Regions from separate parts of the Undibacterium sp. Tian12W genome, predicted to be linked through region 1. Evidence: predicted binding sites of a transcription regulator. Region 1 holds the regulator's gene; each other region holds the start of a gene.
The links. Region 1 encodes sigma-54, which starts transcription at its own class of promoters, with help from an activator protein. Its sites were predicted from a motif close to TGGCANGNAANCTGCTTT; they were not measured.
Positions count from the first base shown of each region.

Region 2: ACO0LI_RS19790 (pilin) is a predicted target of sigma-54. The motif match lies at 4,631-4,648, and genes of this name have one in related genera.
Region 3: prpB (methylisocitrate lyase) is a predicted target of sigma-54. The motif match lies at 5,454-5,471, and genes of this name have one in related genera.

Region 1 covers NZ_JBMPPK010000015.1:9,020-16,798, forward strand. The annotation lists gene ACO0LI_RS19095 (SIR2 family protein) at 1-1,929, opposite strand, end outside; gene hpf (ribosome hibernation-promoting factor, HPF/YfiA family) at 2,358-2,705, opposite strand; gene ACO0LI_RS19105 (RNA polymerase factor sigma-54) at 2,813-4,303, opposite strand; gene lptB (LPS export ABC transporter ATP-binding protein) at 4,315-5,070, opposite strand; gene ACO0LI_RS19115 (LptA/OstA family protein) at 5,072-5,635, opposite strand; gene lptC (LPS export ABC transporter periplasmic protein LptC) at 5,656-6,300, opposite strand; gene ACO0LI_RS19125 (KdsC family phosphatase) at 6,297-6,830, opposite strand; gene ACO0LI_RS19130 (KpsF/GutQ family sugar-phosphate isomerase) at 6,830-7,779, opposite strand, start outside.
Region 2 covers NZ_JBMPPK010000015.1:169,187-176,965, reverse strand. The annotation lists gene ACO0LI_RS19810 (tetratricopeptide repeat protein) at 1-1,610, opposite strand, end outside; gene ACO0LI_RS19805 (pilin) at 1,933-2,394, opposite strand; gene ACO0LI_RS19800 (pilin) at 2,698-3,150, opposite strand; gene ACO0LI_RS19795 (pilin) at 3,550-4,002, opposite strand; gene ACO0LI_RS19790 (pilin) at 4,122-4,586, opposite strand; gene ACO0LI_RS19785 (FHA domain-containing protein) at 5,026-5,634, opposite strand; gene ACO0LI_RS19780 (Stp1/IreP family PP2C-type Ser/Thr phosphatase) at 5,664-6,470, opposite strand; gene sucD (succinate--CoA ligase subunit alpha) at 6,960-7,779, opposite strand, start outside.
Region 3 covers NZ_JBMPPK010000018.1:38,448-46,226, forward strand. The annotation lists gene acnD (Fe/S-dependent 2-methylisocitrate dehydratase AcnD) at 67-2,661, opposite strand; gene ACO0LI_RS21755 (GNAT family N-acetyltransferase) at 2,744-3,217, opposite strand; gene prpC (bifunctional 2-methylcitrate synthase/citrate synthase) at 3,289-4,437, opposite strand; gene prpB (methylisocitrate lyase) at 4,523-5,413, opposite strand; gene prpR (propionate catabolism operon regulatory protein PrpR) at 5,621-7,258, shown strand; gene ACO0LI_RS21775 (response regulator transcription factor) at 7,375-7,740, shown strand; gene ACO0LI_RS21780 (chemotaxis protein CheX) at 7,737-7,779, shown strand, end outside.

The DNA of each region.
Region 1 (7,779 bases):
ATATTCAGTGATCGACTGATGTACGAACGCAATCCGTCCTCCAATGTGAGGAATCAAAACAGAAATTGAAACAAGCCAATTAGCTATATCTTGCGCATTAATATTCGAAAATCCAGTTGCTTCGATATTCGCCCTCAAAACGCGGAGAAGATCCGACAAAGGATATGCCTCTTCGCCGCGATTGATTGCGTCATATGCGGCAAGAGACAATGCTTTTTCTATTTCGAATGCTTTACCGAATCGTTCAACAAATGCGTTGTCTATATTGATAAAAAACGAATCGTAGAAGTCTCTCGGATGCGCCTGAGGTGGCAGGAGAACCGCACCGCTTATGATGAATTGAAAATAGAAGGGCTTTTGTAACAATTGCCGGATTTCCTGTTCAAAACGACCAGAGATATTGATTTTTCTCTGACTGATTTCTGCTGACACAACTTTGTCATCTATTTGGTCGAGGTAATAAGCCGGGAATTCCAATTTGTCGAGACCATCGTTCGTTCTTGAGCCAATTATCAGAGATGACCACCCAACACCGTCAGCAAATCTAGAAAAATCGGCTTCATAGGTGCCAGTTTCCCAATATTCTCTGGGCATTTCATTAAATGAATCTAATAACACCTTAAACCGAAATCTCTGATTCATCTCATAGAACGGCAAACTAACAGGTAGTGTTTGACTCACTAGCTTGGCAAGATCTCCACGATATAGCTTAAGATCAACTAGAACTGGAATAACTACAGACGATTCGTCGAACGGTTCTGAAAGACAGATTTCATGAAGCTTGTCCGCCAATCTCGCTGCGGCTTGCTGAAGCGCATATGATTTTCCTGCGCCTGGTAATCCAACAAGAATGGCGCGTTCTGGCCCCTCAGCTAAAAATTTGTCAACTGCGTAGTGGTCAAATTTGTTCGATTGCTGGTAAAAATTGCTGTGTCTCTTAGTACTAAGCTCTGTATGCACTCGGATTTCGAACTCAGGAATTACCTTTGGTGCACGTGACAATCGCGCTGCGTGACGTGCCAATGAAAGAACTTGGTCTGGGGAGCACGCGTCATTGCATGTATCATTTAGGCTTGGAGCTGAGGCCGTTGATTCAGGCCTAGAAAGCGAGTCAAGAAGATCGAGCAGACGGGTATGCTCTTTCGTCCCGTTCTGATTAATTGTTGTTGTGTAATTAACGAGGTGGATGCCATAGTTACGTCTCCAGTAGTCAGTTTCCGCCTCAGTCAAGTCGGCCATAATGGCATAGTGGTCACGAGTGCCACCTTTGTAAGTATTCGCAAGTAGATCCCGGACGTAAAGAAAATCTGGATCTCGCAAACCAAACCCAAGGTAAACAACTGGTCGACTTGCTAGCAGTATTTTCAAAGATTCTAATGCATTCTGTCGTTCTCCTTGAGGAAGTAATTGTCGATACTGCTCGCGCGTCAGAATTATGCTGTCACTGTCTGCCGCATCACCGTGAGGCTTAAAGACAAAGTCAATGGCGCGAGCGTGGATAATTTCGGCGGTTTCAGTCAGATGTCGATTCGTTATTGGTGGACGGAAAAATCGATCTGGTTGCCATTGCCGGAGAGCTTCTTCAATGAGATTATCGTAGTTCGTTGTGACAAAGCAGCGGGTTCTCAAAGCTACAATTTTTCTGTGAATATCATGCGGTCTAGCGACGCCATATCGACATGTGGCCCGAATAAAGTCGCCAATCTGCTGCTTCGTTAATTTATCAAACCCGTAGCTTGCAGCTTGTAATAGGTCACCACGGCCAACCTCCGCACGAACAAGCTCGGCGTTGGCACCTACTGATTCGACAAATTTCGCAAGTTCTTCAATTAGTCCTGACCAAGATGGAAGCCCTGACCATAATGATATTCCAGACCCAATGAATAAGACTGTATCTTCTTGAGTGAGAATTTGTTTCAGCTTATCCATAAAACTTTCCATTTTGTGATTGAACATTTACTGAATTTGAACAGTTAACCTTACAATACAGTGAATGAATACTATCTTCAATACTCGGAAAGTGCAGCTAAGTACCACGATTGTTGAAGCAACTAATCACAGACATAATACGTGCGCACATTACTTGAAGCTTTTTGCCCCGGCTTGTATCGACAGGGGACAAACGTTTTAGTCAAAGTACGTCATTTAACGAGCGACATGGCATGCCGCGAACGCCACTGGATTCCAGCTAATAGCACGCTGGAATGACGTTAATATGTATGCGGATTGTCTCAGAGTAATTCAGTTACTGATTGATGTAAATTGTTAACCTCAAAACCATTCACCCAACAAAAAGGACGCCTTCTAGCGTCCTTGTTTTGGATGTCCACAACCCTGTCAGGGTAAGGACTGGGGTCTTATGAAGCCGATGCCGGATCAGGTATGTGCTTGATGGCGTCGTGCTGATGGTCTTGCATTTTATCTTTATGCTTGATGACCTGGCGATCAAGTTTATCTACCAGTGCATCGATTGCTGCATACAGATCATGCGCCAGGCTTTCAACGTGAATATCTTTACCGCTGATATGCAAATTGATGTCGGCTTTGTGTCGTTTTTCCTTTTCCCGGAGCTTGTCCACCGTCAGGATGACGGCGATATCAATGACCTGGTCGAAATGCCGCCTGATACGTTCTAGTTTGGTATGTACATATTCACGAATTGCAGGAGTTACTTCGACGTGATGTCCACTGATGGTGAGATTCATACTGTGCTCCTATAGTGATGTTGCTTGCTATAACGATACGCTCTCAGCATTTATTTGCCTTGAGCTAAATCATATATAGCAATTCAAACCGTGATTACAAGGACTGCTTACAAAGATTTACGCAAACTGACTGGGGGGATTTTGAGGGCTTCACGGTATTTGGCAACTGTCCGTCGGGCAATTACCATGCCCTGTTCACCCAGCATGTCTGCAATTTTGCTATCAGAGAGTGGGCTTTTCTGGTCTTCTGCTCCTATCAACTGCTTGATGAGTGCACGTATCGCGGTGGAAGATGCTTCACCCCCTGTTTCCGTCGCGACATGGCTGCCGAAAAAGTACTTCAACTCAAACATGCCATGTGGGGTCAACATGTATTTTTGGGTTGTTACACGTGAGATAGTGCTCTCGTGTAATCCTAGTGTATCAGCAATTTCGCGCAAAACAAGGGGGCGCATTGCAACAGCACCGTGCGTGAAAAAATTGCGTTGCCTTTCGACTATGGCTTGTGCAACGCGCAATATAGTCTCAAAACGTTGCCGCATATTCTTGATGAGCCAGCGGGCTTCCTGCAATTGCGCGCCCATGCCAGCCTCGCCACGGTTTTGCTTCATGATGTTGGCATACATGCTGCTTACCCGCAGCCTGGGCATGACATCCTGATTCAGCATGACTTGCCAGCCGTTGCCGGATTTTCTGACGATCACATCTGGTACGACATAGTCCGATTCATCGGCAGCAAAGGCCAGGCCAGGTCGTGGTTTGCACAGGCGGATAATGGTTTGTGCATCGCGCAAATCTTCGTCGTCGCAATCGAAGATTTTCTTGAGTTTGGTGAAATCTCTTTGTGCAAATAAAGCCAGTTGTGTTTCAACAATTTGCAATGCCAGCCTGCGTGTGACGAAAGCAACTTTTGGCAGACGCCTGATTTGCAAGGCCAGGCATTCAGACGGGCTGCGCGCACCGACACCTGCCGGATCAAAGCTTTGCAGCATGTTCAGCGCAAACGCCAGCTCTTCTGGTTCTACGCACAGTTCCAGTGGTAAACTGGCATGTATTTCATCTAATGTTTCGGTCAGGTAACCGTTATTGTCGAGCGCATCGATCATCAACTCGACCAGGGCACGGTCACGCGGTTCGCGCAGGTTAAGACGCATCTGTTCCTGCAAGTGCTCACGCAGGGTGATATGGGCTGCACCGAGCTGCGGGCGGCCATCTTCATCATCGCCAGATTTGCTGCCATGCTGTACATCATCAAAGCCCCAGTCTTCTTCGCTGGAAGTGGTGCTGTCATTGCTGATGACGGTTTCTGCATCTGCGGCAGTCGGTTCTGCTGACCTGTCACTGTCTTCTCTTGCTGCCGGTGCTTCCATGCCGGCATCTGCAGAAGTACTGCTGGTATTGATGGCACCATCGGCCAGCAGGCGTACGGCGTGATCGAGGGGATCATCGACACGTTCCAGCATGGGGTTATCGGTCAGCAGCGTCTCCAGCTCCTGATGCAATTCCAAAGTGGATAACTGCAATAATCGTATTGATTGCTGCAATTGCGGCGTTAAGGCCAGATGTTGTGAGGTACGTAGTTGCAGGCTTTGTTTCATGATGATTCCCGTCACATCCGGAAGTGTTCTCCGAGATAAACGCGACGTACAGATTCATTTTGTATGATGTCGTCAGGCTTGCCGCTGGCAAGTACCGCGCCCTGGTTGATGATATAGGCGTGATCGCAGATGCCCAGGGTTTCGCGTACATTATGATCGGTGATCAAGACACCTATGCCGCGTTCCTTGAGGAAGCGCACGATGCGTTGAATTTCGATGACGGCGATAGGATCAACACCGGCAAAGGGCTCATCGAGCAAGACAAAGCGTGGGTTGGTCGCGAGTGCGCGGGCAATTTCGACGCGGCGGCGTTCACCACCTGACAGTGACAAGGCCTGGCTTTCACGTATTTTTTCTATCTGCAAATCTGCCAGCAGGGCATTGAGCCTTTGCTCAATTTTCTTGGCACCGAGATATTTGCCTTCGCTGTCTTTTTGCAATTCGAGTACGGCACGGATATTGTCCTCTACCGTCAGCTTGCGAAATACCGAAGCTTCTTGCGGCAGGTAAGACAAACCCAGTACGGCGCGTTCATGGATAGGCAGTTGAGAAATATTCACGTCATCGATCGTGATATCCCCTGCGTCGGAAGGTACCAGGCCGACGATCATGTAAAACGAAGTGGTTTTGCCTGCGCCATTCGGGCCCAGCAAACCCACGACTTCGCCACTTTTCAATAGCAGTGAGACATCGCGCACGACCTGGCGCGCGCCATAGCGCTTTTGCAAGCCCTTGACAAGCAAGGTGCTGCTTGACTGTGCAGTCATCTTATTTAGCCTGTTTTTCTGGTTTTGGTTGCAAGGTGATGGTGATATTGCCTGAACCATCTACATGCTGGCCACTGGTCGAATTCGTGCCAACAAAAACATCATTCTTGCTGTCATAAGACAGGTATTCACCTTCCTGTTCCTGGGTGACGCGTTTGCCTTCGAGGTAGCGTACCTTGGCCTTGGAAATGAATTTGACGATTTCTGTACTCTGGTTGTATTCAGCACGGTCAGCTTCGCCATCTACCCACAGATCAGGGCCACCATCGCGTTTCTGGCGGAAGGTGACTTTGCGGCCACTGCCACCTGTCAGAACAACAAACTGATCGCCATTCGGGGCTTCGGTCACGACGGCACTCTCAGAAGTGACGGTCAGGGTGCCGCGCACCAGGGACACGCCCTTGGATAATCTGCTGACGCTGGCTTTGCCATCACTGATGCCATAACCTGCTTTGATGATGGTTTCTTTATTACTATCGGCTTTTTCTGCATTCGCAGAAACACAGGCCAGGCCCAGGCAGGCCAGGCTGATCAAGCGTGTGACGCTAAATGATGTTTTGATCATGTGCATATTCGCTTTCTTGCTTATTTATTCCCGGTTTTGGGGGCGGGTTCACGTTTCTTGAGTTGAATGTAAACCTTGCTCAGCAATTCCAGGCCTTGGGTTGAATTATTGGCAATCATGCCAGTTGCAGTTGAGTGCAGTTTGCCGGTCGTAATTGAAACCGGTTTGTCGGTTTTAACGATATCGTCATCCGGCAGGAGCAAAAGATAATCAGACTCCACACGCACGAATTGTGAACTCAGGCCCTCGGGCCTTTCCATGCTGACATTGTCATACAGATGAACCATGTCATGCTCGCGCTTGGGCGTGGTCAGCGATGATTTTTGCGATACCACGGCGAGTTCAGCACGCAGATGCAGCGGTGGTCTGTCCTTGTCAAAGCTGTTGATCTGCGGGTGCTTGATTTCTATATTGTCAGTCCGCGGCAAATGCACCAGGCTGTCACCAGTGATATGGTAATTGGCCTTGCCATTGTTCGATAACCGGATGAAATTGAATTTCTCGACATAGTAATCAGGCGCTGATCTGGCGGAAGTGCGGTTTTGCTCATCGTCGGCATGCCGGCGTATGACTTCCATGACCCAGATCGTGCCCATGGTGATCACGCCCAGCAGGATCACGGCCAGCCAGATGCGGAAGCGGTCTATGGTCATTTGGGGTTTCATGTCAGATATGCTTGTAAAGCCTGTTCATATTTGCCCTGGGCACGCAGGATGAAGTCGCAGACTTCGCGCGCAGCACCCTGGCCGCCACTGGCTCTGGTGATGTACTGAACACGTTGTTGTACTTCAGCATGGGCATTCGGTACGCTGGCTGCAAAGCCAACCCTGGTCAGTATCGGTAAATCAATCACGTCGTCACCGATAAAGCCGCAGTGTTCAGCAGGGATATCCAGCTTCGCCAGCAGGTCAAGAAATGCACTCTTCTTGTCATGGATACCCTGGCTGACATGGCTGATGCCAAGATCAGCCGCTCGCTTGCTGACGATGGCCGATTGCCGCGCACTGATGATGGCCGTGATAATGCCTGCCTGTTGCAAGAGCTTGATACCTTGCCCATCCAGCACATTAAAGCATTTCATCATTTCGCCGTCTGGCCCAAAGTACAGGCTGCCATCAGTCAGTATGCCATCGACATCAAAAATCATGAGCCGGACTTTGCTGGCTCTTTCTACAGAATCTACAGGATTATTCATCAGATCACCTTGGCCCTGGTCAGGTCATGGATATGCAAGGCACCCACCAGCTTGCCGCTGTCGTCAGCGACCAGCAACTGGTTGATGCGGTAAGTTTCCATGACTTCGACGGCTTCGACAGCCAATTGTTCCGGGCGTATGCGGCGCGGCGCGTGGTTCATGACATCGGCAATGCGCAACTGGGTGAAATCACGCGTGCCATCCATCAGGCGGCGCAAGTCACCATCGGTGAAGATGCCCAGCACCTGCTGCTGTTCATCCACTACGGCAGTCATCGCCATACCTTTTTTGGTAATTTCCAGCAGCGCAGTTTTCAGGCTGGTTTCTGGCCCCACCTGCGGGATGTCTCCATTGGTGCGCATGACATCCCTGACGTGCGTCAGCAGACGGCGACCGAGTGATCCACCAGGGTGGGAGCGGGCAAAGTCTTCTTCGCGAAAACCTCGTGCATCCAGCACCGCCACCGCCAGGGCATCACCGAGTGCCAGCGTGACTGTGGTGCTGGCCGTTGGTGCCAGGTTCAGCGGGCAGGCTTCTTTGTCTACATGCAGGTTCAAATGAATATCAGCCAGTTTGCCCAGACTGGATTCCGGGTTGCCGGTCATGGCAATCAGTTTTACACCCAGACGCTTGATGATAGGCAGGATAGACATCAACTCAGATGCTTCGCCAGAATAAGAGATGGCGATAAACACATCCTGCGGTGTCACCATGCCCAGGTCCCCATGGGCAGCCTCAGCCGGATGGACAAAAAACGATGGGGTGCCGGTGGAGGCAAAGGTCGACGCAATCTTGCGCGCAATATGACCAGACTTGCCTATGCCAGAAACCACGACCCTACCGTGGCATGCCAACAACATGCTGACTGCCTGTGCGAATCCGGCAGCATCGCCATTGCCCAGGCGTTTTTGCAGGGCAAGCAGGGCGTCAGCCTCGATTTGCAGGGTCT
Region 2 (7,779 bases), 160 kb from region 1:
AATACGGCTTCAGCGCCTGGTGGAGCACAAGTATCATCGGTCAGAAAATAATCAATCGCCCTAAGGCCAGTCGTATAACCATAACCCAGCCACGAAACCTGCACTGGCGCTGGCTTGCGGGCAAATACCTGCAAGCGGTTACTCCCCGTATGACCGGCAAGATCGATCAGAATATCGATGCCATCCGCCCGGATTCTCTCTGCCAGCTCGTCATCAGACAGGCCTGCCGTGGGCACCCAGTGATCTACATAAGTCTTGTAACGCTCAGTGACTGCATCTTCATATTTTAATTCTGCATAGGCATACAACTCAAAACCAGACGAGTCATGATGTGCCAGCAAAGGCTCGAGAAAATACTGGACTGCATGCCGGCGAAAATCTGGCGAAACATAGCCAACTCTGATACGGCGCTGCGGGTTCTTGTCGTTCGCAAATGCCTGCCACTTGCGTTGGTGGGGACGCGCATACTTTTCTTCATAGACCTGATACTCGCCAAATATCTCACTGGCACTTCGCACAGGATCATAGTTCAGCAGGAACAGCAGGTTGCCATAGGTCTCGGCATGATCGGGCTCTATTTCCAGCGCTCTGCGATAACTTTGTTCAGCTTCTGCCCTCATGCCGCGGTCAGAATAGGTATTCCCCATATTGCTGAACAAATTGAGTGAATTGGCATCCAGGCTAAGGGCACGTTGATAAGATGCCGTTGCCTCAAGGTAGCGCGCTGTTTCGTGATAAACAATGCCCAGATTGCAATGAAAGCGGGCAATCTCAGGTTGTAAGGATATCGCAGTTTTATAACACTTTTCTGCATCCTCAAGGCGAGTCTGCTTTTTATAGACATCACCAAGATTACAATGCGCATCTGCAAAGTCAGGACGTATTTTCAAGATAGCCTGAAAACATTGTGCCGCTTCTTCCAGCCTGTTTTTCTCCTGCAAAATCAAGCCGATATTATTGCGGGTTTCTACATGAAGTTCATTGATCTTCAGGGCACTATTAAAATAGCTTTCTGCCTCATCATATTTGCCGCGCTCTTTGCATATCATGCCGAGGTTACAAAATGCAGCAAAGTTGCCGGAATCGATTTTAATGGTTTGCTTGTAGTGATCTTCCGCTTCGTCCAGCAAGGACTGGCGCTGCAAAATAGTCGCTAGATTGAAGTGTGCATGACTGAAATTGGCTCTGAGTGCCAGCGCCTTGCGATACCAGGACTTGGCTTCATCCAGGTGCCCCAGCGATGTCAGCGTCACGCCCAGGTTAAAAAAAACGTAGTGAGACTCGGGGTGAAACTGGAGTATCTGCTTATACACTTGCTCAGCGTCTTCATAACGACGCAACTCATCGAGGCTGATACCCAGATTAATGGCTGCATCCAGAAAATCTGGCTTGATTGCCAGCGCTAGCCGGTAATACTTTTCAGCCTGCACGCAATTGCGTTGCTCATACCAGGAGTCACCCAGTTTATTGTTTAATTCTGCATCTTCTGGATGGATCAGCAGGGCCTGCTGATAGCTTTTTACTGCCTCAACAAAGTTTCTGTTTTTAAAAAACTCATCTCCGGCCGTCTTCAAATTGTCAGCACCGGTCTCTTGCAGATGCGTTGCCAAGCTAGCAGGCTCAGAGGTCTCTGGGGCCTGGACAGAGTTAGTGCTATTGTCAGCAGTTGAAGAAAATTTACTTTTAATCCAATTCAGCATTTGTCATTTCTCAAGTAAGCGCCAGCCATATTTATCTATTAGTCCAGATTGTAAATGTGGCGCACAAGTTTGAGCAATAAATCAGAACTGCCTTGCAAGTCCCGGGATGTCTTTTGCATATGACGGGTTGTTACCGGTAAGGCAAGGCGAGAAGTTTTTCTGTCATAGACAGAAATAGAGAAGATATGAGAACCCGCAAGCTGTTGATTGAGCTTGCGGGTAAATTGATATGTCAGCAACCGCCCTGGCCGGACTTCAAGCCGCGTATGGGGTCACAGATTGTGCCACTTGCTGTCCAGATCATGTTTGCCTGGCCACTGGAGATAGTCGGGGTCAATGTCACAGCCAAAGGTGCACCACCAGTCGTGGTTGCACCCGTTTGCGTTGCAGTGATAACGCCATTGCCCGCTGCTGTGGGGGCCACTGGCAAAAACTTGGTGGTGATGGGATAAGTGGGGATGCCATTGCTACCTATGGTAGAACAGCTTGCCCATGCGCCTTCCATTTGATAGCAAAGCGAAATCGCATGCTTCAGACTCTGCAACTCTGAAATTGCCCCGGCTGCGCGCGTGCGTGACGTATAGTCAGAATATTGAGGAAGCGCAATTGCGGACAGAATGCCGATAATTGCCACAACTATCATCAACTCTATCAAGGTGAAACCGCGTTGTACCGTCTGCGCAAATGATGTCATGTATTGTTACCTTATATAAGGGTTCATCGTAACTGAAGATACCATGCCGTCACGATGTAAACTGCATATCTTCTTGATTGATCTGGTCAAGTTCAAAAGCCAGCTTCTAGTCAGGCCTTAATTAAAGACAAAGGTGCTGTGACAAATTCTACTCCAATGAATTTCTTGCAAGCCATTAAATCTGGCACTGCCTGTTTATTTCACGCTTTGCAGGGCTTGATCAGCTTTTGTTATAAGCATAATTTGATCATCAAAATAAAAACCCACAATAACGTGGGTTCTTTTGGGAAGCCAAACCAGCTATTAAGGACAGCCGCCCTGACCAGCTTTCAAACCACGGATAGGATCGCAGACTGTGCCGGATGCTGTCCAGATCATGTTTGCCTGACCAGAAGAGATTGTTGGTGTCAGTGTCATCGTCAAAGGAGCACCAGCAGTTGTTGTTGCGCCAGTTTGTGTTGCACTGATGATACCCAGACCAGCTACAGTCGGGATTACTGGCAGGAATTTAGTCGTAACCGGGAAAGATGGAATGCCATTTGAACCAGTCGTTACACAGTTAGTCCACGCACCTTCGTTCTGGAAACAAATCGCCATCGCCTTCTTCAAACTCTGCAGTTCTGAAACTGCACCGGCAGCACGGGTACGGGATGTGTAATCAGAATACTGAGGAATAGCGATCGCTGCCAGGATGCCGATAATTGCAACAACAATCATCAATTCTATCAACGTAAAGCCGCGTTGCATTTTTTGCATAGGTAATTTCATTTGTTACTCCTACATGTAAAGGTTCTGTCTGTAAGCAAAAACAAGTTTATCGAGATGAAATATGCTTCACTATCGCTTGGCGAGCTTCGTAGTAGATGCCTCACCCAGCGTCAAAAACATATTAAGCACACGCTTACTATCGATTAACTTATTGCAAATAAGCAGTTTTTTATTATTCGACTTGCAATTTTACTTGCCAATAATAATTTTGCTGTCTCATTCATTACTTGGTACAAATTGAGTTCATTGCCAATATCTGCTGAGAAATATTACTAAAAAACAATTTCCCATATTTAATATTTGGCATTTATGAATATATTTTTGATCACTTGCTAAAAAAAAAGCCCACCATAATAAAGTGGGCTTTTTTGACAATCAAACCAGCTATTATGGGCAGCCGCCTTGACCAGCTTTCAAACCACGGATTGGATCGCATACTGTGCCAGATGCTGTCCAGATCATGTTTGCTTGACCAGAAGACACTGTTGGTGTCAATGTCAGTGTCAAAGGAACACCAGCAGTTGTAGTTGCACCAGTTTGTGTTGCAGTGATGATACCCAGACCAGCTGCAGTTGGGATTACTGGCAGGAATTTAGTTGTAACTGGGAAAGATGGGATACCGTTAGAACCTGTAGTTGCACAGTTAGTCCATGCACCTTCATTTTGGTAGCAAATTGCCATTGCAGATTTCAGACTATCCAGTTCCGAAACCGCGCCAGCTGCACGAGTACGGGATGTGTAATCAGAATACTGAGGGATAGCGATCGCTGCCAGGATACCGATAATTGCAACAACAATCATCAATTCGATCAACGTAAAACCACGTTGCACGGTTTTCATATTTAATTTCATTTGTTGCCTCATTATAAAATTGAATCTTTAAAAAAAATTGTCCAGAGGTTCATAACAAAAAAAGCCCACAACAATGAAGTGGGCTTTTTTGACAATCAAACCAGCTATTATGGGCAGCCGCCTTGACCAGCTTTCAAACCACGGATTGGATCGCATACTGTGCCAGATGCTGTCCAGATCATGTTTGCTTGACCAGAAGAGATTGTTGGTGTCAATGTCAGTGTCAAAGGAACACCAGCAGTTGTAGTTGCACCAGTTTGTGTTGCAGTGATGATACCCAGACCAGCTGCAGTTGGGATTACTGGCAGGAATTTAGTTGTAACTGGGAAAGATGGGATACCGTTAGAACCTGTAGTTGCACAGTTAGTCCATGCACCTTCATTTTGGTAGCAAATTGCCATTGCAGATTTCAGACTATCCAGTTCCGAAACCGCGCCAGCTGCACGAGTACGGGATGTGTAATCAGAATACTGAGGGATAGCGATCGCTGCCAAGATACCGATAATTGCAACAACAATCATCAATTCGATCAGTGTAAAGCCGCGTTGCAGCTGTTTAGGGATAGCTTTCATTATGAACTCCAGGAAAAGTTGAAATCAGGGACTACGGTTCACATGTAGCAATCACCGTGCCAGTTTGTGTTTACTGCGCAACTTCGCATTTTCTTATGCATAAATCAGCGATTCCATAAGCCATTGATTAACTAGTGACGAAATGCGTCAACAATTGCAATTTAATCAATGCAAATATTTGTCAATGTTTGTGTAAGATCACAAAGACGACTGACAAGTCTGTCAGTCATGTAAAAAATTGTTTCAACACTTGATGAAAATATGAAAATTTTTTTACTTGGCAACTGCCTGACATATGTAGCGTAAGCGCAAGCACATGCGCAGTGGATGTGCAGCCAGGTCATCTGGCCCATCAAATGAAGCAAGGGAAGTTTTTCCAGGCAATTTCAAAGTCTGGCTTGTCCCTGCCCTGGTGGCTCAGGCAGGGACGAAATGAGTTCTAGTAGAAAATCACTGCCATTTTTGTCCCTGACAGCTCTATCATGTCAGCATGCTTGAGGGTATGAGGTTTGTCTTTGATGGACTGGGTATTGACGGTCGCAGCAGCATTACCCTCGACCTGTGCAATGACATATTCCTTGCCTTGCTGGGTAATCGCAATGACCTGGGTGCCAGGGCTGCCTATTGTAGTGACGGGCTTTACAAGATTGAGTTCCTTACCTGCATTAGGGCCAGTCATGACCTTGATCTTGGCTCTTGGCTTTTCAACTGCGGCCGGTTGCGCCTGGCCTGGCTCAGGCACAAAAGTCTGCTTGCCTGACTCTTCTACCTGGAAACGCAATTTGTATTTACCGATGTCGATGACATCATCGTGCTGCAACAAATGTTTTTTGACAGGCTGCGCATTGACCATGGTGCCATTGGTGCTACCAAGATCAAGTACAAAAGAGCCACTGGAAGAAGTATCAATTGCGGCATGCTGACCACTGACAGTCAGGTGATCAATGACGATATCATTACTGGGGCGCCGGCCTACGGTAAGGCGTGATTTGCTGATAGTGATTTCTTGCTGAACCAAACCATTAAAGGTGACGATAATTTTCGCCATAAATCTCTCATCAATTCATAATCCCCGACCTACCGGGTAAATGTTCTTTGTAACCAGGACTTGTTTTCTTCACTCACCAGCCTGAACAGGACTACGGAAATATTATCCAGCCCGCCCCTGTCCTTGGCAGCATCGATCAAGGCTTCGGCACAAGACTGAAGCTCAGACCCGTGCTGCCTGATCAAGGATTGGATTTCATCATGCCCGAGCATATCGGTCAATCCATCTGAACACATCAGATACAAATCTTCTTCTTCAGTATGGTGTGTATGCAACTCTGTATGCACTTCTTCCAGAGTCCCCACCGCCCTGGTGATCAGGTTCTTAATAGAAGAATAACGTGCTTCTTCTTCAGTCACCAGGCCTGCATTGATCTGTTCCTGCAATACCGAATGATCCTGCGTCAGACGTGTCAGCTCGCCCGCACGATAACGATAGGCGCGCGAATCACCGACGTGTGCTAGCAAAAGCTTGTCTTGCAAACAGCATGCCACCACCACGGTAGTGCCCATGCCTGCGCATTCTGGATTGGTCAGCGCTGTATACAAGACATTGCGATTGGCCTGCTCGATTGACTCTGTCATCCAGCGTGCCATCGCCAGCGGCCTTGGCCCCATGGACGGGAACCAGATGGCATCCATCTTGCTACATAAATATTCAGCAATGATTTGGGCGGTCATGGCGCTGGCGACTTCGCCCGCGTTATATCCCCCCATGCCATCGGCCAGGACCGCACAGCCATAGTCGGCACAAACGACGATGGCATCTTCGTTATGCGACCTGACCAAGCCCGTATCAGACAGGGCAGCAAATTCTAGTACACGCTGGTATGACATCAATAAATGTTGGGATACATCCTGAGGTGAATAAATTTATATGAAACAGATAATATTTTAGAATTATTTTTAAATTATTTTAATCAGGGCTTAAGCAAATATTCTCCTGACTTTGCCCGCACCGCCAGTAAACAGCTTACCTGGACACGACGCGTAACATATCATCATGTAGCGTCGATGGCATGACGCAGCCTGAAATTTTGCGTAAACCCTCTGTTTCTAGTGTGCAGAATTGCGTTCTTGCTCGCCCCTTCACTGATTATCGACGCAATACGCCGCATCATCAGGTAAGCAAATCAACTAAGCAAATCAGCTAAACAAAACATACCAAAACATACTGAATTCAATAGAGATTAACCACTGATGTTCAAGCTTAACATTAAGGAAATCTATTTGCACGGATATCCACCATAAACCCGGCCATAAATAAAAAAAGAGTCGCAAAATTTGCGACTCTTTTTCATCTACGACAGCTTTACAGCATTGAGCTTACAGCATGGCTTTCAACAAACGCGCCATCTCTGACGGGTTTTTAGTGGCCTTGATGCCGCATTCTTCCATGATGTCGAGCTTGGCTTGTGCAGTATCGGCACCACCAGAGATCAGCGCGCCAGCATGGCCCATGCGCTTGCCCGGAGGCGCAGTAACACCAGCGATGAAGCCAACAACCGGCTTCTTCATGTTGTCGCGTACCCAGTAAGAAGCATTCGCTTCATCAGGGCCGCCGATTTCACCGATCATGATGACAGCATCAGTATCTGGATCATCATTGAACATCTTCATGATGTCGATGTGTTTCAGACCATTGATAGGATCACCACCGATACCAACAGCAGAAGACTGACCCAGACCCAGTGCAGTCAATTGACCCACTGCTTCATAAGTCAGAGTACCGGAACGGGAAACCACGCCGATACGACCTTTACGGTGGATATGGCCTGGCATGATGCCGATTTTGATTTCGTCTGGAGTGATCAGACCTGGGCAGTTAGGGCCGAGCAATTTTGTTTTGCTGCCGGACTTAGCCATGCGGTCTTTCAACATCATCATGTCACGGACAGGGATGCCTTCAGTAATGCAAATTGCCAGATCCAGGTCAGCTTCAACGGCTTCCCAGATGGCAGCTGCTGCGCCTGCTGGTGGAACGTAGATGACGGATACTGTCGCGCCAGTTGCTGCTTTAGCTTCAGATACGTTAGCAAAAATCGGGATGCCTTCGAAATCTTCGCCAGCTTTTTTCGGGTTCACGCCAGCGACGAAACAGTTTTTACCGTTTGCGTAATCGCGGCACATGCGAGTATGGAACTGG
Region 3 (7,779 bases), on a different contig from region 1:
TTTAAGATTTGAATCATATGCAGCATTACTCAATCAAGACTGGCGCTTGCAACACCATCAGTGAAACTATGCAGCCTTGGCAGACTCCAGGAAGTCTTGCGCAAAACGCTGCAAGACACCACCGGCTTCATAAATCGACACTTCTTCTGCCGTATCCAGGCGACACAGCACAGGCACTGCCACTGATTCACCATTCTTGCGATTGATGATCAGGGTCAGGGTTACGCGTGGCATGCGTTCACCGATGACGTCAAAGGTTTCTGTGCCGTCTATATTCAGCGTCAGGCGGTTCACGCCCGGCAAGAATTCAAGTGGCAAGACACCCATGCCGACCAGGTTGGTCCGGTGTATACGCTCGAAACCTTCAGCAACAATCACTTCTACACCCGCCAGGCGCACACCCTTGGCCGCCCAGTCACGTGAAGAACCCTGGCCATAATCGGCACCGGCAATCACGATCAGCGGCTGCTTACGCTCCATGTAGGTTTCTATGGCTTCCCACATACGGGTAACCGTGCCTTCCGGTTCTATGCGGGCCAGTGAACCTGCCTTGACCTTGCCATCAACGATGACCATTTCATTCTTCAAGGTCGGGTTGGCAAAGGTGGCACGCTGCGCCGTCAAATGATCGCCACGATGGGTCGCATAAGAATTGAAATCTTCTTCTGGCAAACCCATCTTGGCCAGGTATTCGCCAGCAGCACTGTCGAGCATGATGGCATTTGATGGTGACAGATGGTCAGTCGTAATGTTGTCACCCAATACCGCCAGCGCACGCATGCCCTTCATGCTGCGCGCGCCTGCCAGTGCGCCTTCCCAATACGGTGGGCGGCGGATATAGGTCGTCTGTGGACGCCAGTCATACAAGGGGCTGACTTTTTCACCATCATCTGCCTGCTTGGCAAACATGGGGATATACACTTTACGGAATTGCTCAGGCTTGACGCTGGCAGCAACCACCGCATCAATCTCTTCATCTGTAGGCCAGATGTCTTTCAAGGTCACCGGCTTGCCTGCTGCATCCAGACCCAGCACGTCTTTCTCGATATCAAAACGGATAGTGCCAGCAATCGCGTATGCCACGACCAGTGGCGGTGAAGCCAGGAAAGCCTGTTGTGCATACGGGTGGATACGGCCATCAAAATTACGGTTACCCGACAACACTGCTGTCGCATACAGATCACGGTCTATGATTTCTTTCTGGATGACAGGATCAAGCGCACCGGACATACCATTACAGGATGTGCAGGCATAGGCAACCACACCAAAACCGAGTTGCTCCAGCTCAGGCATCAGATTGGCTTCTTCAAGATACAGGGTCACGGCCTTGGAGCCAGGGGCCAGTGAACTCTTGACCCAGGGCTTACGAGTAAGGCCCAGCTTGTTGGCATTGCGTGCCAGCAAACCGGCAGCCACCATATTGCGGGGGTTATTGGTATTGGTGCAACTGGTGATAGCAGCAATAATGACGGCACCGTCTGGCATCAGGCCAGGTTCGTTTTCAACCGTGCCGCTGATGCCACGCGCTGCCAGTTCAGAGGTTGGTACACGCTTGTGCGGGTTAGACGGGCCAGCGATATTACGTACGACAGAAGACAGATCAAACTTCAGTACGCGTTCATATTCCGCATTCTTCAGGGTATCTGCCCACAGGCCAGTTTCTTTGGCATATGTTTCTACCAGCTTGACGAGTTCATCATCACGGCCTGTGAGTTTCAGGTATTTGATGGTTTGATCATCGATGTAGAACATCGCTGCAGTGGAACCAAATTCAGGTGCCATGTTGGAAATGGTGGCCCGGTCACCCAGGGTCAGGTGAGATGCACCTTCACCATAAAATTCCAGGTAAGACGACACGACTTTTTGATTGCGCAAGAATTCTGTCAATGCCAATACCGTGTCTGTTGCGGTGATGCCTTCTTGCGGTTTACCTGTCAGTTCGACGCCGATGATGTCTGGCAAACGCATCCAGGATGCACGACCGAGCATGACGCTTTCTGCTTCCAGTCCACCGACACCAATCGCGATCACACCCAGCGCATCGACCATGGGTGTATGACTGTCGGTACCGACCAAAGTATCTGGATAAGCTACGCCATCAGTCACTTGCACGACTGGCGACATGCGTTCCAGATTGATCTGGTGCAGGATGCCATTGCCAGGTGGGATCACATCAACATTCTTGAATGCCTTTTTGGTCCAGTTGATGAAGTCAAACCTGTCTTCATTGCGCCTGTCTTCAATCGCACGATTTTTGTCGAAGGCGTCGGGATCAAAACCACCGCATTCGACCGCCAGAGAGTGATCGACTACCAGTTGGGTAGGCACGACAGGATTCACAAGTGCCGGGTCACCACCTTGCAGGGCAATCGCATCGCGTAAACCCGCCAGATCGACCAACGCAGTCTGGCCCAAAATATCATGGCAAACCACACGAGCCGGGAACCACGGAAAATCCAGGTCGCGCTTGCGTTCTATGAACTGGCGCAGTGAATCAGTCAGCGTAGCCGGGTCGCAGCGGCGCACCAGGTTTTCTGCCAGCACGCGTGAGGTGTATGGCAGCTTGTCATAGGCACCTGTCACGATGGCATCTACTGCTTCACGTGTATCAAAGTAATCCAGAGTAGTGCCAGGTAGTGGCTTGCGGAATTGAGTATTCATGGCTCGCTATTTTTTTAAAATTAGTATTCGGTGTTCAGAAGAGATAAGACAGCAACTCAGAGTTACAACCCATAGTTACAATTCAGAGCTGCAGCTTGAATCCTTCATGTGATGCTGTGAAGCCCATGCTTCCATAGAACCTGTGCGCCTGTATGCGCTTTTTGTCGCTGGTCAGTTGCACCAGTTGGCAACCGCGTTCACGTGCAAGGGCGATGGCCTGTTCTATGAACCAGTGGCCTATGCCCTGCCCGCGCAGATAGCCATCAACCCGCACGCTTTCTATCATGGCGCGGGTAGAACCTTTCCTGCTGAGGCCGGGGATGAAAGTGACCTGCTGCATGGCGATGATGCGGCCATCCAGCTCGGCCACCATGAGGAACTGATTGTCGTCGGCTGTTATACGCTCAAAGGCCTCGGCATAACATGCCTCCTCCGAGCCTACACCTTCACGGTTCTTGCCCAGGTCATCATCGGCGATGAGTTCCAGCAGGCGCGGCAGATCCTGCCTCACAGCGCGTCTGATGCTGAGTCTGGACAGGTCTGCCTGCACTTTCATATTACAACCTCTGGCTTATTTATTTTCGTTGATTTATTTTCGTTGATTTATTCTCGTTGATTTATTTGCGCTTATTTACGCTTGTTCAATGGAACAAATTTCAGATCTTCAGGGCCGACATAATTGGCACTTGGACGAATGATCTTGTTATCGATACGCTGTTCTATGATGTGCGCAGCCCAACCGGACGTGCGCGCAATCACGAACAAAGGCGTGAACATGGCAGTCGGCACACCCATCATGTGGTAAGACACAGCAGAGAACCAGTCAAGGTTAGGGAACATTTTCTTGATATCCCACATCACTGTTTCCAGACGTTCGGCGATATCAAACATCTTCATTGCGCCAGCTTCTTTGGACAGGTTGCGCGCCACTTCCTTGATGACCTTGTTACGTGGATCAGAGATCGTGTACACAGGGTGACCGAAACCGATGACGACTTCCTTGTTTTCTACACGTTTCTTGATATCTGCCTCTGCTTCATCAGGGTTGTCGTAACGCTTCTGGATTTCAAACGCGACTTCGTTGGCACCACCATGTTTAGGGCCACGCAAGGCACCGATCGCGCCGGTGATAGCGGAATACATGTCAGAACCTGTGCCAGCGATGACGCGGCCAGTAAAGGTAGATGCATTGAACTCATGTTCTGCATACAGGATCAGCGATGTATGCATGGCTTTTTCCCAGGATGCGCTTGGTTTTTCACCATGCAGCAAATGCAGGAAATGGCCGCCTATGGACTCATCATCCGTTTCCGTTTCTATGCGTTTGCCATTATGGCTATAGTGATACCAGTACAGCAGCATGGAACCCAGCGATGCCATCAGACGGTCAGCGATGTCGCGTGCACCTGGGTGATTGTGGTCATCTTTTTCTGGCAATACGCAACCCAGTGCGGAAACACCAGTACGCATGACATCCATAGGATGGGATGATGCAGGCAGCCATTCCAGTGCCGCCTTGACATTCGCTGGCAAGCCGCGCAGGGCCTTCAGTTTGGCTTTGTAGCCACGCAATTCTGCAACAGTAGGCAATTTGCCGTGCACCAGCAAATGGGCAATTTCTTCAAACTCACAGGCATCTGCCACGTCCAGGATATCGTAACCGCGGTAATGCAGGTCATTACCGGTTTTACCTACCGTGCACAAGGCAGTATTGCCAGCAGTAACGCCAGACAGGGCGACGGATTTCTTAGGTTTGAAAGGAACTGCTTCAGTCATGATTATTTCTCCAGAGGTTCATATTCAGGGCTGTTCCCATCCGCCAACTTGATGTGGCACAAGGACGGGACAGCTTATATCATTATTATTTGGCTTTTTGCTGAGCAAACAGGGCATCGAGCTTTTGCTCAAAGTCGTGGTAGTTGATGCGCTCATACAATTCCATACGGGTTTGCATGGTATCGACGACATTCTTTTGCGTACCATCACGACGTATTGCGCCATAGACGTTTTCTGCTGCCTTGTTCATCGCACGGAAAGCGGACAATGGATACAAGACCAGGCCCACATCCACAGCGGCCAGTTCTTCGACAGAATATAAAGGAGTAGCGCCAAATTCAGTGATATTTGCCAGGATAGGTACTTTGACAGCATTGGCGAATTGCTTGTACATCGCCAGTTCAGTGATGGCTTCCGGGAAGATCATGTCGGCACCAGCCTCTACGCATGCTAAAGCACGGTCTATCGCCGCTTCCAGACCTTCAACTGCCAGTGCATCGGTACGCGCCATGATAACGAAATTGTCGTCAGTACGGGCATCGACTGCCGCCTTGACGCGATCTACCATTTCCTGCTTGCTGACGATCTCTTTGCCAGGGCGATGGCCGCAACGCTTGGCACCTACCTGGTCTTCGATATGTATGGCAGCGGCGCCAAACTTGATCATGGATTTGACGGTACGTGCCACATTGAAGGCAGAGGAACCAAAACCGGTATCCACATCGACCAGCAAAGGCAAGTCGCAGACATCGGTAATACGGCGTACGTCTGTCAATACGTCATCGAGATTGGAAATACCCAGGTCAGGTAAGCCCAGGGAACCAGCAGCGACACCGCCACCAGAAAGGTAAATCGCCTTGAAACCGGCACGTTTTGCCAGCAAGGCATGGTTGGCATTGATTGCACCAACTACTTGCAGCGGGGATTCTTCCTGCATCGCCTTGCGGAAGGCGGCACCTGCGGAGTATGTACTCATGTGTATGCTTTCAGGTTAATGAACAGATTCTGGGCAGCATATTGCAATCAGCGTGCCAGCTTTTCACTCTCCCTGATGTTTCAGGCTGATATGTATATAAATCAACTACTTATTCGCGTCGATGCCAGAATAAAATCTGTGCAAGGGCGTAGATTTGTTTCATAATGATGTTTCATATTGAATTTTGAAACATCAATTGAAACGCACATGAAACAACCTTCTGCATTACGCGATACCCACGACAAACCTGTCATCTGGACAGTCTCCATCTCGCGCCTGTTTGATATGTTCCGCGACATCATGGTTGAATATGATGTCAGCGCCGATATAGAACCCATACACATGGGTTTCGAAGAGGCCGCCCAATATCTGAAAGAGCGCCTGCAGACCGAGAGGTGTGATGCAGTCATTGCAGCAGGCTCTAATGGTGCTTATCTCAAGAACCGCCTGCCCGTCCCGGTAGTTATTGCCAAGGCCAGTGGCTTTGATGTCATGCAGGCATTGGCAAGAGCGCGCAAGGTGTCGCCTGCCATAGGTCTCATCAATTATCAGGAGACCATGCCAGAACTGGCGGATTTCAAGACGACCTTCGGCTTCCCGCTGGAACAACGCACTTATGTCACAGAAGAAGATGCGCGTGCCCAGATCAGTGAGCTCAAGGCGGGTGGTGTCAAGGTCATCGTCGGCGCGGGTCTTATTACCGACCTGGCTGAGGAAGCCGGCTTGACCGGCATTTTCATGTATTCCGCCACATCGATACGGCAGGCTTTTGATGATGCACTGGAAATCGCTCGCCTGACACGACTGGAATCCACCAGAGGCAGACATCACCCTGCTGCTGAATCTTTGCGCGCCAAGCATGGCCTGAATGATTTGCGGGGTGAGTCTGCCATCATGCAAGCCACCCGCAAGTCCATCGCCCTGTTTGCCCGTTCCCCGGCAACAGTGTTGTTACAAGGTGAAACCGGGACGGGCAAGGAATTGGCGGCTCAGGCGCTACACAGGGAGAGCACGCGGGCACGCCAGCCCTTCGTCGCCGTGAATTGTGGTGCAATTGCCGAAAGCCTGCTGGAATCTGAACTGTTTGGCTATGAAGAAGGGGCTTTTACAGGTTCGAAACGTGGCGGCCATGCAGGTTTGTTTGAAATTGCCCACAGAGGGACAGTATTCCTCGATGAAATTGGGGAAATGCCACTCCCCCTGCAAACCCGGCTTTTGCGGGTATTGGAAGAACGCGAGATCAACCGAGTGGGCAGCATGCGCCCTATACCCGTAGATGTGCGTATCGTCAGCGCTACTCATTGCGACCTCGAAAGCCGGGTAAAAGAAGGAAAGTTTCGTGCTGACCTGTATTTCCGCCTTGCCGTACTGCGCCTGCACTTGCCTCCTTTGCGTCAGCGTCCTGACGACCTGCTGCCCCTCGCAGTATGGTGCCTCAAGCATGCGCTGGCTGCCATGGGTGCCAGGCCACACGCCAACCTGCATGCTGAAATAGCCACTTGCAGCAGTCTGCTGCAAACCTATGACTGGCCAGGAAATGTAAGAGAATTACGCAATCTCATGGAGCGCCTGGCCCTGTTCCTGGCGGCAGAACCCCTGCAAGCACTGACACCCGCTTTCGTGGCGAAAATCTTGCCTGAACTGCATATACAACAACCTATACAACAGCCTATACAACAGACCACCACAGAGATGGCAGGCAGATCAGGCAACATTGGCGATCTGGCTGCAACAGAGCCCCTGGAACTGATCATGGAAAAATTCAAGCACAATCGTGAAGCAGCGGCAGACTATCTGGGTATCAGCAGAACGACTTTGTGGCGGCGTTTGAAGCAAAAAGCGTAATCATTTGAAACATTAATTGATCATCTGGAGGGCGAATTTTGTGTCGCTCTAAGGTAGAATGAATTTGCGCTGCCACTCACAACCTTTGGGTGCACTTATCTTGCATAAAAAATATTATGAAAAAAATACTAATTGTTGACGACAGTAAAGTTTCCCGTATGGTGATCCGTGCGCACGTCAAAGCAGTGCATCCAGACTGGGAATTTTTTGAGGCGGGCAGTGGCGAAGAAGCCATCAAGTCAGTCATAGAAAACAAGCCCGATTTTTGCACGATGGACATCAACATGCCAGGCATGCTAGGCACTGATGCCGCAGAGCAAATTTTGCAGCAACATCCTGAAGTGCGCATCGCCATCTTTTCAGCGAATGTGCAAGACACCATGCAAAACCGTGCGACCTCAATAGGCACCATTTTTGTGGCAAAACCGGTGACTGAAAAATCCATCACGATTGTCCTTAACTATTTCGCGAGCGGAAAATGAATTCCCTGACCGAACTTCATCTCGATGCTTTAAGCGAGG